One region of the Roseateles sp. genome, then DNA from elsewhere that is predicted to be linked to it. Evidence: riboswitches for the same ligand, from Rfam matches in the RefSeq annotation. Region 1 holds a riboswitch; each other region holds the start of a gene.
The links. A riboswitch is a leader RNA that binds a small molecule or an ion and turns the genes downstream of it on or off. The one in region 1 is predicted to bind cobalamin.
Positions count from the first base shown of each region.

Region 2: another riboswitch for cobalamin. It lies ahead of ACQY39_RS20450 (energy-coupling factor ABC transporter permease); the one in region 1 lies ahead of ACQY39_RS07980 (TonB-dependent receptor domain-containing protein).
Region 3: another riboswitch for cobalamin. It lies ahead of ACQY39_RS20400 (TonB-dependent receptor); the one in region 1 lies ahead of ACQY39_RS07980 (TonB-dependent receptor domain-containing protein).

Region 1 is NZ_OZ253537.1:1,845,857-1,850,034, reverse strand. Features, by position in the region: gene pth (aminoacyl-tRNA hydrolase) at 25-705, shown strand; gene ACQY39_RS07985 (hypothetical protein) at 708-1,217, shown strand; cobalamin riboswitch at 1,212-1,472, shown strand; gene ACQY39_RS07980 (TonB-dependent receptor domain-containing protein) at 1,572-3,557, shown strand; gene cobU (bifunctional adenosylcobinamide kinase/adenosylcobinamide-phosphate guanylyltransferase) at 3,580-4,158, shown strand; gene ACQY39_RS07970 (ABC transporter substrate-binding protein) at 4,155-4,178, shown strand, end outside.
Region 2 is NZ_OZ253537.1:4,750,914-4,755,091, reverse strand. Features, by position in the region: gene ACQY39_RS20460 (homoserine kinase) at 1-788, opposite strand, end outside; gene ACQY39_RS20455 (hypothetical protein) at 865-1,239, opposite strand; cobalamin riboswitch at 1,366-1,622, shown strand; gene ACQY39_RS20450 (energy-coupling factor ABC transporter permease) at 2,044-2,697, shown strand; gene cobM (precorrin-4 C(11)-methyltransferase) at 2,694-3,509, shown strand; gene ACQY39_RS20440 (sirohydrochlorin chelatase) at 3,522-4,178, shown strand, end outside.
Region 3 is NZ_OZ253537.1:4,741,839-4,746,016, reverse strand. Features, by position in the region: gene ACQY39_RS20415 (cobalamin biosynthesis central domain-containing protein) at 1-246, shown strand, start outside; gene ACQY39_RS20410 (cobalamin biosynthesis protein) at 243-665, shown strand; gene cobJ (precorrin-3B C(17)-methyltransferase) at 670-1,701, shown strand; cobalamin riboswitch at 1,722-1,960, shown strand; gene ACQY39_RS20400 (TonB-dependent receptor) at 2,087-4,178, shown strand, end outside.

The DNA.
Region 1 (4,178 bases):
AGCCACAAGGCCATAATCTTTCGCATGAGCATCCGACTCTTTGTTGGCCTGGGCAACCCGGGCGCCGAGTACGAAGACACCCGCCATAACGCCGGTTTCTGGTGGACCGATGCGCTGGCGCGCAAGCTGGGCACCACCCTGCAGCCCGAGCGCAATTACCACGGCCTGTGCGCTCGCGTGAACAACGCGCCCGGCAGCGACGGCCCGGTCTGGCTGCTGCAGCCCATGACCTATATGAACCTCTCGGGCAAGTCGGTGGCCGCGCTGGCGCGCTTCTTCAAGATCGAGCCCGAACAGATCCTGGCGGTTCACGACGAGCTCGATCTGCTGCCCGGAGAGATGAAGTTCAAGCAAGGCGGTGGCAACGGCGGCCACAACGGCTTGAAGGACATGCAGGCCCAGCTGGGCTCGGCCAATTTCTGGCGTCTGCGCCTGGGCATCGGACACCCGGGCCACAAGGGCGAGGTGGCCGGCTATGTGCTGCGCAAGCCCCCGCTGTCGGAGCGCGAGCTGTTGCAGGACTGCATCGCCAAATCCATGGACGCCGTCGAGTTGATGCTGAGCGGTCAGATGGACAAGGCACTGGCCAAGATCCACGCCAAGCCGCCACGACCCAAGCCACCCAAGCCAGTCAGCAAGCCAGATGCTGACACCGTGTCCAGCAATGCTCCCGCACCCGGTCCAACGGATCTGAAAGTGAGCTGATCATGCACAGCGCCCCGCAGCCCCGCCCCTTCGGTCACCTCACCGCAGCGGCCCTGGCTGCGGTCCTGGCGCTGCCGCTCAGCAGCACCGTCATGGCGCAGAGCCAGACACGCAGCACGACGATCTACCGCTGCGGCCCAGACGGGCGAGACCTGCGCGACGCCCCTTGCCCCGAGGCAGCCGACAAGGCGCCCCAATCCCTCAGCTTCGACCAGCCCAGTGCCGCCGACCGGCGTGCCGCCCAAGAACTCGCCCAGCGGGATGCAAGGCGAGCTCGCGAGCTCGAAGTGCAGCGCCAGCAGCAAGAGGCCGAAGCCCGGCACCGGGCGGCTCCTGCCATCGCCATCCATGGCCGAGGCCAGCCTCCCGCAACAGCTGCCGCCCCCAGCAAGCAGGCGCAGGCCCCGACGCCGCCCAAGCCACCCAAAGGCCCCAAGCCACCAAAGACACCCAAGGCGCCAAAGGTGAGCCAGCCGGGCAAAGCCGCCAAGCCCGCCTCTGCGGCAAGCTAGAATCTCGCCGTTGGTGCTCGTGCAGGCATTCATGTCTGTGCAGTTAAACGGGAATCAGAAAGGCCGCGCTCCCACGGAGCCATGCCCAACCTGAGCTGTCCCCGCAACGGTAAGTGAACGAGTTCGACAACGCCCGCCGGGCGCCCGCTCGCACCTCAGCCTCTGTCAACAATCCACTGATGCCTCAAGGCATTGGGAAGGACACAGCAGGCCATGTTCACCAGCCCGGATACCGGCCAACAACGTGGTGCGCCGCGTGCCCATGCCCGAACCGGGCTGGTGCCGCAGCACATCGTTCAACAGGCGCTCAGCGGGTGAGCTGGCGCCTGGCAGTCTTGCTTGTTTCTCGTTCACATGACCTCTTCTGTCCGGCCCCAGGCCCGCACTCAGGCGCGCGCGTCCTTGTCCGCTTCTGCCGCATCCACCTCCCGCTTGTCTTCGATCACGCAGCGCAGCCTGCCATTTGCGCTGACGGCCCTGGCGGCACTCAGCCAAGCGCCCGTGCAAGCACAAACCACGGCCATGGGCCCCAGCAAGCTGAGCTCGGTGGTGGTCACGGCCACGCGCAGCAAGCTCGACCTCAACCAGGTGCTGGCCGACGTCACCGTGCTGACGCGCGCCGACATCGAGCGCCAAGGCTTCGGCAACCTCGCCGATCTGCTGAGCCGCCAGTCCTGCGTCGAAATCGTGCGCAACGGCAACCCCGGCAGCAGCACCAGCCTGTTCACCCGCGGCGCCAACACCCAGCACACCTTGCTGCTGGTGGACGGCGTGCGCATGGACACCCAGGGCGGCAGCGGTGGCCCGGCCTGGGAGGCCATCCCCCTGTCCATGATCGAGCGCATCGAAATCGTGCGCGGCGCGGCCAGCAGCGTCTACGGCTCGGACGCCGTGGCCGGCGTGGTCCAGGTCTTCACCCGCAAGTCCACGGGCAAGCCCCTGGTCGACATCGGCGCCGCCATCGGCTCGCTGGGCACGGTCAAGGCCGATTTCAATGCCAGCGGCTTGCTGGGCGACTTCGACTACGCCTTCGGCCTCGCCAATGAATACTCCGAAGGCTTCAACATCCGCAAGGTCAGCAATGACCCGGCCTACACGCCGGACATCGACGACTGGCGCAACTACAGCCTGAATGCGCGCCTAGGCTACCAGCTGAACCGCCAACACCGCGTGGAACTGGTCAACACCAGCGCGGCCACCGATGCGGCCTACGACGCTTCGGCCAAGCCCAAGGCCGGTGTCAGCGACCGCAATCTGCACCGCACCCAGATCACGCGCGCCCTGTGGAGCGCGCAGTGGAATGCGGACTTGCAGACCGAGCTGAGCCAGGGCGTGTCGACCGAGCGTTATGAAACGCAGACCAACAAGGCCAGTACCTATCTGACCGAAACCCGCGTGCGCCAGACCGCCCTGAGCGGCAGCTACAAGCTGGGCGCGAGCCTCGGCCAGATCAACGGTCTGCTGGAACGCCGCAGCGACGAGCTGGTGAACTCCGGCCTGCGCAAAGACGTCGGCGGCCGCGCCGACCGTCATCAGGACGCGGTGGCCCTCGCCTATCTGCTGAGCCTGGGCAGCGTGGACTTCCAGCTTCACGCCCGTCATGACGATGACAGTGACTTCGGCGGCACCAACACGGGCACGGTCGCGACCGGCTGGCGCTTCGCCAGCGGCTGGCGTGCCTGGGCCAGCGCCGGCACCGCCTTCCGCGCGCCGACGCTGTACCAGATCTTCAGCGAATACGGCCCCAAGCCCGGCGTGGCGGCCCTGAGCCCCGAGCGCGGCCGCAACTCCGAGCTGGGCCTGAACTACAGCAACGGTGACAGCGAGCTGGGCCTGACGGTCTACAACAACCGCATCCGCGACCTGATCACCTGGGACAGCGGCTTTGCCGCCAACTGCATCTCCACCTTCGGCGGCTGCTACGGCAATCTGGCCAAGGTGACGCTGCGCGGCGTCAGCCTGCAGGGCGAGACCCGCTTCGCCGGTCTGCGCCTGCAGGGTTCGCTGGACTGGCAGGATCCGCGTGATGTGGGCACCGACAAGATCCTCGGCCGCCGTTCGCGCACGCACGGCACCTTGCGCGTGGAAAAGACCCTGGACCAGTGGACCGCCGGCGCGCAAGTGCAGGCCAATGGCAAGCGCTTCGATGACCACGCGAACAAGAAGCCGATGGGCGGCTACGCGCTGCTGAATCTGGATGCGGGTTACCGCATCAACAAGCAGCTGCGCGTGCAGATCAATCTCGACAACGCGCTGAACAAGAGCTACGAGACGGCCCAGGGTTATGCCCAGGCGCCGCGCACCGTGCTGTTCAGCCTGCGCTACAGCTCCGAGCTCTGAAGCCAGCGCCAGCGAGTCCGGCATGAGCACAACAGCAGCAGACCACCAGCTGATCGTCGGCGGCCAGCGCAGCGGCAAGAGCCGCCATGCCGAGCGCCTGGCCCAGCGCTGGCTGAAGGCCTCGCCGGCGCATGAGGTCTGCGTGCTGGCCACGGCCCAGGCCTGGGACGAGGAGATGCGCCAGCGCATTGCCCGCCACCAGGCCGACCGCCCGGCCGGCATTGCCACGGTGGAGGTGCCGCTGTCGCTGACCCGCGCCCTGCGCGCGCAGAGCGCGCCGGGCCGGCTGCTGCTGGTGGACTGCCTGACCCTGTGGCTGACCAACTGGCTGATGCCCATGGACGGCCGGCCCGACCGCGCCGCCTGGGAGGCCGAGCGCAGCGCGCTGCTGGCCGCCCTGCCCGAGCTGAGCTCGCCGGTGCTCTTCGTGTCCAACGAGGTGGGCTGGGGCATCTCGCCGCTGGGGCGCGAGGTGCGCGACTTTGTCGACGAGCTGGGCCGGCTCAACCAGGCGGTGGCCAGCCGCTGTCAAGACCTGACCCTGATGGTGGCCGGCCAGGCCTGGACCCGGCCGGTGCACGTGGAGACCGATCTGCCATGAAGCCTCGTTTATTTTCTTTC
Region 2 (4,178 bases), 2.9 Mb from region 1:
TGCACAAAGGCCTGGGCGCGGGCTTCGTCGAGGCGGCCGCTGGCCAGGTCGATGCACCAGTCGTTCAGGCACACGGCCAGGTCGAAGAGCCAGGTGTCAACGCCGGCGAAGTAGAAATCGAAGAAGCCGCTCAAGCGCTCGCGCCCGGGCAGGGTCTGGACACCGGCCTCCTGCGGCACCGGCTCGAACATCACGTTGTCGCGGAACAGATCGGCGTGGATGGGGCCGCGCGGCAAGTCCGCATAGCCGGCCGAGGCGGCCAGCTGCTGCTGGTAGGCCAGCTCGCTGCTGAGCAGCTCTGCTTGTTCCGGCGCCAGAAAGGGCAGGATCACGGGCACGGTCTCATTCCACCAGGCCAGGCCGCGCAGATTGGCTTGCTGCAGGGGGAAATCCTGGCCGGCCAGATGCATGCGGGCCAGCTCGGCGCCGACTTGCTGGCAGTGGTGCAGGTCGGGCGCCAGCTGGTGGCCGCCGCGCAGCTTGTTGACCACGGCGGCCGGCTTGCCTTGCAGCTCGAAGAGGATGGTGCCGCTGGCATCGGCCTGCGGGTCCGGCACGGCCAGGCCGCGCGTGGCCAGGTGTTTCATCAGCTGCAGGTAGAAGGGCAGCTGCTCGAAGCTCAGGCGCTCGAACAGGGTCAGCACAAACTCGCCGCGCTCGGTGCTCAGGAAATAGTTGGTGTTCTCGATGCCGGCGCCGATGCCGCGCAAGCCCAGCACCGCACCCAGGTTCAGGCGCTTGCTCAGGGCTTGAGCCTGATCCAGCGTCACTTCAGTAAATACAGCCATGTCAGCACTGCCGGAGCAGGAAGGGTGAAGCCGCAGCGCCGGGCCGGTGCCTCGGAGGCCGGCCGGCGCGCAGTCTTCAGAAGTTGAAGAGGTTCCAGACGCGTTTGCCGCCGCCGCCGCGGGTCGAGCCCGGGCCGGCCGACAGGTCGCGGCCGCCATCGACCATGAGGATTTCGTAGCCGGGCAAATTGCTGTTCTTGGGCTGGACCGTGACCTTCTGGGTCTGGCCTCGCACCCGCGTCTCTTCGATACGGGTGCTGTCGTCCTCGATCACAGCAACGCTCACACGGGCGTCGGCCGCGCCTGCCGCGGCAGTTGTCGGGGCACTTGCCAGGGCGGATTCGGGCGCCTGGGTAGGCTTCGCCGGCGCCGGATCGGCGGCTTGGGCCACGGCACTCAGCAGGGCCAGGACGGCCGGCAGTGATCGAAACCAAAAGGTCGAGGAGTTCATGTTTGCATTCTAGGGCCGGGGGCCCGGCGCCGCTGTCGGCAGGGTCGCTGCCCAGGCCGCGCGGTCGCGGTTGTCTTTGCCTAACCCGCAGTTCGCACAGTGCTTGTTCGGGCGCGCGGTTTTGCGCTAGGATGCGGCCCTGTTGGTGCTCGTGGGACTCCCAAAAGTCCTGCAGTTAAACGGGAATCAGTAGATGCAAGCCGTCCATTCGGACCTTGCCTGACTGAGCTGCCCCCGCAACGGTGCGTGAACGAAGCGGCCTGGCCTAGCGCCAAGCCGGCCTCAGGGTTCATCTCAAGCCACTGGATGTTGTTGTTTGCATCTGGGAAGGCGATGGACTCGATTTCACCAGCCCGGATACCGGCCAACGAAGCGGTGCGCCGCAGCCCTTGGGCTGCCGCACCATGTGGCGAAAACCTGCGGGGAAGCGGGCGATCGCGCTGTTTCGGTGTCTCTACCCATGGATTCCTCCCCCTCCTAGGCCCTGATCGGGTCTGAGTTTCAGGTCTTCGCTCGCCGTGCCTTGTGGCGCAGCCAGCCGGGATCGGCCTCGTCCTTGGCGCTCGTTCGCCTGCGGATTGCGGCCGGTCGGCTGAAGCTGCCGCATGGCCGCTCGCGCCCCGCGCCTCGCGCCTGTGGGCGCGCCGGCCCTGGCTAAGCCCGCTCCCACCCTGTCTTGAATTTCCCTCGCTGACGCGTGCGTCCGGCCCTGGCCGTGGCTTGCGCGTTGCTTCGCCTTGCGCGGCCGTCCGCCGCGCTGCCTTCTCGTCTCTTCACCCACCTTCATTTGCCGGAGCTGCCGCCATGCACATCGAACCCGGGCTGATCGCCCCCGCCAAGCTGACCCTGGCCGCCGCCGTGGCCGGCCCCTTGCTGCTGGCTTATCTGCCGCCGCTGTTCAAGCAGCCGGCCCTCTTGCTGCGCACCCTGCTGGCGGCGCTGTTCTTTTCGCTGTTCATGCAGGCCTTCCATATGAAGGCCGGGCCGTCCGAGCTGCATTTCCTCGGCGCCATGCCGCTCTACCTGAGCTTCGGCTTTGTGCCGACGCTCTTGGGCCTGGCCCTCGGCCTGCTGCTGCAAGGCCTGGTGTTCGAGCCGCAGGATCTCGTGCATCTGGCGGTCAACTCGCTCTCGCTGATGCTGCCGCTGATGGCCGTGCATTACGGCCTGGCCCAGCGCCTGGTCCACGGCGAGCGGCCCATCACCGTCAAGACCCTGCTGCAACTGGACAGCGCCTACTACGGCGGCGTGATCGCCATGGTGGGCTTCTGGCTGGCCATCGGCCAGGGTGAGACCAGCGTGGTCGAGTGGGCGCGCTTTGCCTTGGCCTACGCGCCGGTCGTGCTGCTGGAGCCCGTGGTGACGCTGGGCACGCTGTGGCTGCTGCGCCCGGCCGGCTTGCTGCGCCGCCAGGCGTTCGCCGCGCTGTGCTTCGCGCCCTCGGCCAGCCGCGCATGAGCGAGGCGCGAGCCGAGCCCGGCACGGTCTGGTTCGTCGGCGCCGGCCCGGGCGACCCGGACCTGATCACGGTCAAGGGCCGCGCTCTGATCGAGCGCGCCGGCGCCATCCTGTTTGCCGGCTCCCTGGTCGACGAGGCGGCCACGCGCTGGGCGCCGCCGGGTTGCGAGATCGCCGACTCGAAAGGCATGACGCTGGACCAGATGTCGGCCTGGCTGATCGAGCGCGCCGCGTGCCACGACACCGTGCTGCGTCTGCAGACCGGCGACCCGGCGCTCTACGGCGCGCTGATGGAGCTGGTTCAGCCGCTCGATGCGGCCGGCGTGCCGCTGCGTGTGGTGCCGGGCGTGTCTTCGGCCATGGCCTCGGCCGCGGCGGCGGTGGAGACCTTCACCCTGCCGGAGCTGACGCAGACGGTGATCTTCACCCGCGTGGCCGGGCGCACGCCCATGCCGGCGGGCGAGGACCTGGCGGCCCTGGCCGCGCACCGCTGCACCTTGTGCATCTTTCTGTCCATCACCTTGCTGGGCCAGCTCACGGCCGAGCTGCGCGCGGCCGGCTGGGCCGAGGACGCGCCCATCCTGGTGGTGCACAAGGCCTCCTGGCCGGGCGAGGAGCAGATCCTGCGCGCCACCCTGGCCGATGTGAAACAGCGCTGCCGCGAGGCCGGCATCGTCAGCCAGTCCATGGTCATCGCCAGCCCGACCCTGGGCTCGCGCCACTGGCCCGAGCTGGCCAAGTCCAAGCTCTACGACCCCAGCTTCACCCACCGCTTCCGCCGCGCCAGCGAGCCGGCCCAGCCCGAACTCTGAGGCGAACTCACCATGTCAATCACCCCGAACGAAACCATCCTGCTGGTCGGCCACGGCTCGCGCGAAGCCGGCGCCAACGACGAGATCGAGGCCTTTGCCCAGCAATGGCGCCAGCGTCAGCCGGGCTGGCGCATCGAGGTCTGCTTCATCGAATTTGCGCCGGTGATGTTGCACAGCGGCCTGCGCCGCGCCGCCGCCGGCGCGCAGCGCGTGCTGGTGCTGCCGCTGATCCTCAATGCCGCGGGGCATGTGAAGATGGACATCCCGCAGGCCATCGACAGCGCGCGTCTGGACTGCCCTGGCACGCAGTTTCTCTATGCCCCGCATCTGAGCGCCTGCGACCCCATCCTCGCCCTGCTCAAGCGCCGCCTGCGCCAGGCCATGATGAGCCTGGACATGCCCGACCCGCGCAACACCGGCGTGGTGCTGCTGGGCCGCGGCGCCTCGGACCGCCAGGCCAATGGCGATGTGGCCAAGATGGCGCGCTGGCTGCTGGAGGAGGGCGACCATGAGCTGGTCGATGTGGCCTTCACCGGCATCACCCATCCGCGTCTGGAGCGGGTGGTGCAGCGGCAAAGCCAGCAGCTGATGACGCAGATCGTCGTCTTGCCTTACTACCTGTTCAGCGGCACCTTGATCAGCCGCATCGAGCGCCAGGTCGAGCATCTG
Region 3 (4,178 bases), 2.9 Mb from region 1:
ATCACCCGCGTCTCCGCCCATGTGGTCAACGAGGAGCCGGTCGCCTTTGTGCAGGAGGCGGGCAGCCCGCACTGGTGGACGCGGCCGACGCCGCTGCCGGCGCACATCCAGCGCTTCGAGCGCTTCGCCGATGTGGACCTGGGCCGCTTCAAGGCCGTGCTCTGGGTCACCCATGCCGAGGTGCCGGAAATTCTTTGGCAGCGCCTGGCCGAGCGCCTGGTCGTCTACCGGCCGCCGCTGGCATGAGCGCGCCGCTGCTCTCTGGCGGGCCGGTGGTGCTGGGTCTGGGCTGCGACCGCGGCACGCCGACCGAGACCATCGCGCAGGCGGTGGCCCAGGCCCTGTTGCGCCTGGGCTGCGGCTCGGCCCAGGTGCGCGGCCTGGCCAGCATCGCGCTCAAGGCCGACGAGGCCGGCCTGCTCGCCTTTGCCGCGGCCCAGGGCTGGCCGCTGCACTTCTTCAGCGCGGCCGAGCTGGCCCGTGTCGAGGTGCCCAACCCTTCGGAGACAGTGCGGCGCCACACCGGCACGCCCTCGGTCAGCGAGGCGGCGGCCCTGCTGCTGGGCGGCGGCCGGGTCAGCGATCTGCTGCTGGAAAAACACAAGCACCGCGGCGCCGATGGGCGCCACGCCACCGTGTCGGTGGCCCGCTCACACAAGGAATGAAGCCATGAATGAAGCACTGAAGCCCAGCGATGCCAGCGAGCCCAACCATTCCAGCCCCGGCCGCATCATGCTGGTGGGCATCGGCCCCGGCAGCGTCGAGCACATGACGCTGCGCGCTCGCGCGGCGATTGCCGAGGCCGATGTGGTGATCGGTTACGTCACCTACATCAAGCTGGTGGCCGATTTGCTGGAGGGCAAGGAGATCGTGCGCAAAGGCATGACCGAGGAGCTGGACCGGGCGGTCAGCGCGCTGGAGCAGGCCCGCCTGGGCAAGAAGGTGGCGCTGATTTCCTCGGGCGACGCCGGCGTCTACGGCATGGCAGGGCCCACCTACGAGGTGCTGTTCCAGGCCGGCTGGACGCCGGACGACCCGGTGCAGCTGGAGATCGTGCCCGGCGCTTCGGCCATCAATGCCTGCGCCTCGCGCGTCGGCGCGCCGCTGACGCATGACTTCTGCTCGATCTCGCTGTCCGATCTGCTGACGCCCTGGCCGACGATTGCGCGCCGGCTCGATGCCGCCGCGGCGGCGGATTTTGTGGTGGCGCTCTACAACCCCAAGAGCGGTCGGCGCACGCGCCAGATCGTCGAGGCGCAGCGCCTCTTTCTGCGCCACCGTCGGCCCGACACACCGGTCGCCGTGGTCAAGAGCGCCTACCGCCGGCGCGAGCGCATCGAGTTCACGACCCTGGACCGCATGAGCGAGTGCGAGATCGGCATGCTGAGCACCGTGCTGATCGGCAACAGCAACACCGTGATCCAGCATGGCCTGATGGTCACGCCGCGCGGCTATTCCAACAAATACGACCTCAGCGAAGGCGGCGAGACCCGCGCGGGCGAGCGGCCCGGCCGCTCGCTGTCCACCGGCCTGCTGGGCTGGCTGGAAGGGCTGCAGGCCGACCATGCGGCCGGCGACAGCTTCGAGCTGCTCGCCGCGCGCCACCGCCTGCCGCTGGACTATGTGCGCGCGACCCTGAGCGAACCGCTGGAAGCCGCGGCGCCGGACAGCAAAGAGGAGGAGGCCGATATCGAGGGCTGAGACACGCTGAACGACCACGAAGAAGTACACAGCTGCCAGGTGCCGCGCGAACCCTTCCGAGGGTTTTCGGGTTCAACGGGAACGGGGTCAGGTCTTGCCACAAGACCGCATGCCCCGACTGCCCCCGCAACGGTGGGCGAGTGCGGTGTCCTCACGGTGTTTGCCACGGCGCAAACACCTGCCACTGAGCCTCAGGGCTTGGGAAGGCGAGGCCACAAGACTCGCGAGTCCGGATACCGGCCTGCCAGCTGTTCAACCCCTTGCCACGGCAAGAGGCTTGTGAACACGACCGCCCACGGGGTGTTGGACGGAACTGAGGCCTGCGCCATCGGCGCGAGGCTGCGGTTTCCTGCCATGCGGGCGGTCGAACCGACGACATTTGATGATGAAGACATTGCAAGGCCGCCCCGGGGCGCGCCATCTTTCCCTGCTCGGCGCTGCCGCGCTCGCCAGCTGCGCCGCTGTGGCCCAGACCCGTCCGCCTGCGGCCGATGCTGAGGCGCCGACGCCCATTTCCTTGCGCACCGTGCAGATCCAGGGCCAGGCCCAGAGAAGCGTCTTGCAGACGCCGCAAAGCACGGCCTCCCGCCTGGGCCTGAGCCCGCTGGAAACGGCGGCCAGCGTCGAGGTGCTGGAGGTCGATCGCCTGCGGGCGCGCGGCGATGCCAGCGTGGCCGAGCTGGTCTCGCGCAGCACCGGCCTGGCGGCCCTGGGCTCGCCGGGCTCGGGCAGCACCTACAGCAGCCGCGGCTTCAGCGGCAATGATTCGGTGGCGCAGGCCGAGGACGGCCTGCGCATGGCCACAGCCTCGGGAACCCAGTCCGGGCCCGCTGACAGCTTTGGTTATGAGCGCATCGAGATCCTGCGCGGCCCGGCTTCGGTGCTGTACGGCGACGGCGCCATCGGCGGCCTGATCAATCTGGTGCGCAAGGCGCCGGGCCGCGAGGCGCGCAGCGAGCTGACGGCCGGCCTAGGCACGGACGGCGAGTACCGCCTCGGCCTGGGCCTGGGCCGGCCGCTGGGCGAGCAGCTTGGCCTGCGCCTGGATGCGCTGGCCAAGGGCGGCGATGGTTTCGTCGCACGCGGCCAGCACCGCAACCGCAAGCTGATGAGCATGCTGCGCTGGCAGGCCACGCCCGATCTGCGCCTGGATCTGAGCCTGGACATCCACCGCGACAGCCCGAGTGCCTACTACGGTGCCCCGCTGAAGAACGGCCAGCTCTGGGCCGAGCTGCGCGGCGAGAACTACAACATCAGCGACGCGATCTGGCGCATGGACCAGGAGCGCGCTCGCGCCCGCCTGGATTGGCGGTTGAGCGAGGGCCTGGCCGCCCGCGTGGTGGCCTACCGTTTCGAGGCCGACCGGCGCTGGCAGAACCTGGAGGAGTACGCGCTCAGCGCCGATGCGCAGACGGTGCGGCGTTCGGGCTATCTGGGTATTGCCCATGAGCTGCGCCAGAACGGGCTGCGCGCAGAGTTGTTGGGGCAGGGCGGGCAGGGTGGACGCTTGAACTGGTCGCTGGGCGCGGAACGCATGGATCTGCGTTTTCAGCATGCCAATGATTTGTATGAGTACAAGACGGTGACCAGCGTGCCCCTGCATGGCTTCGACCCCGGCCGCTACATCGCCGCGGCCGAGCTGCTGCCGCGCAACCGCTCGCAGACCGAGCAGCTGGCCCTGTTCGCCGAGGCCGACTGGCAGCCGCTGGACGGCTGGCATGTCAGCGCCGGTCTGCGCCGCGATCGCAGCGAGGTGGAGCGGCAGATCCTCTCGCCCAAGCCCGATGCCTGGAGCGGCCGCTTCACGCCCACCGCCTGGCGCCTGGGCACGGTCTGGCAGCTGAACCCGGCGCAAAGCCTCTACGGCCAGCTCAGCAGCGGCACCGACCCGGTCGGCACCATCGCCACGCTGAGCAAGGCCAGCGCCAACTTGCGCCTGACCGAAGGCCGGCAGGCCGAAGTGGGCTTCAAGCAGGCGGGCGCAGAACTGGAGTGGAGCGCGGCCCTGTTCCAGATCGCCAAGACCCACATCCTGACGCCCGACCCCAAGAACCCGCGCGAGAGCGTGCAGGGCGGGCGCCTGCGCTCGCGCGGCCTGGAGCTGGGCCTGGCCTGGACGCCGGCGCCGGGTTGGCGCGTCGATGCCAATACCAGCTTGCTGCGGGCCCGCTACACGGAGCTCTTCGACAGCGCCGGCCTCTCGCTGGCGGGCAAGCGCCCGCCCAATGTGGCCGAGCGCCTGGCCAACCTCTGGCTCAGCCGCCAGCAGGGCGACTTCGACCTGGGCGCCGGCCTGCGCCATGTCGGCCAGCGCAGCACCAACACGGCCAACACGCAGAGCCTGCCCGGCTACACGGTGCTGGATGCCTCGCTGGGCTGGCGCTTCAGCCGCCAGGGCGCGCTGCGCCTGCAGCTGCGCAATCTGGGTGACCGGCTCTATGCCAGCAGCACCTACACCGCCAACCAGGCCATGCTGG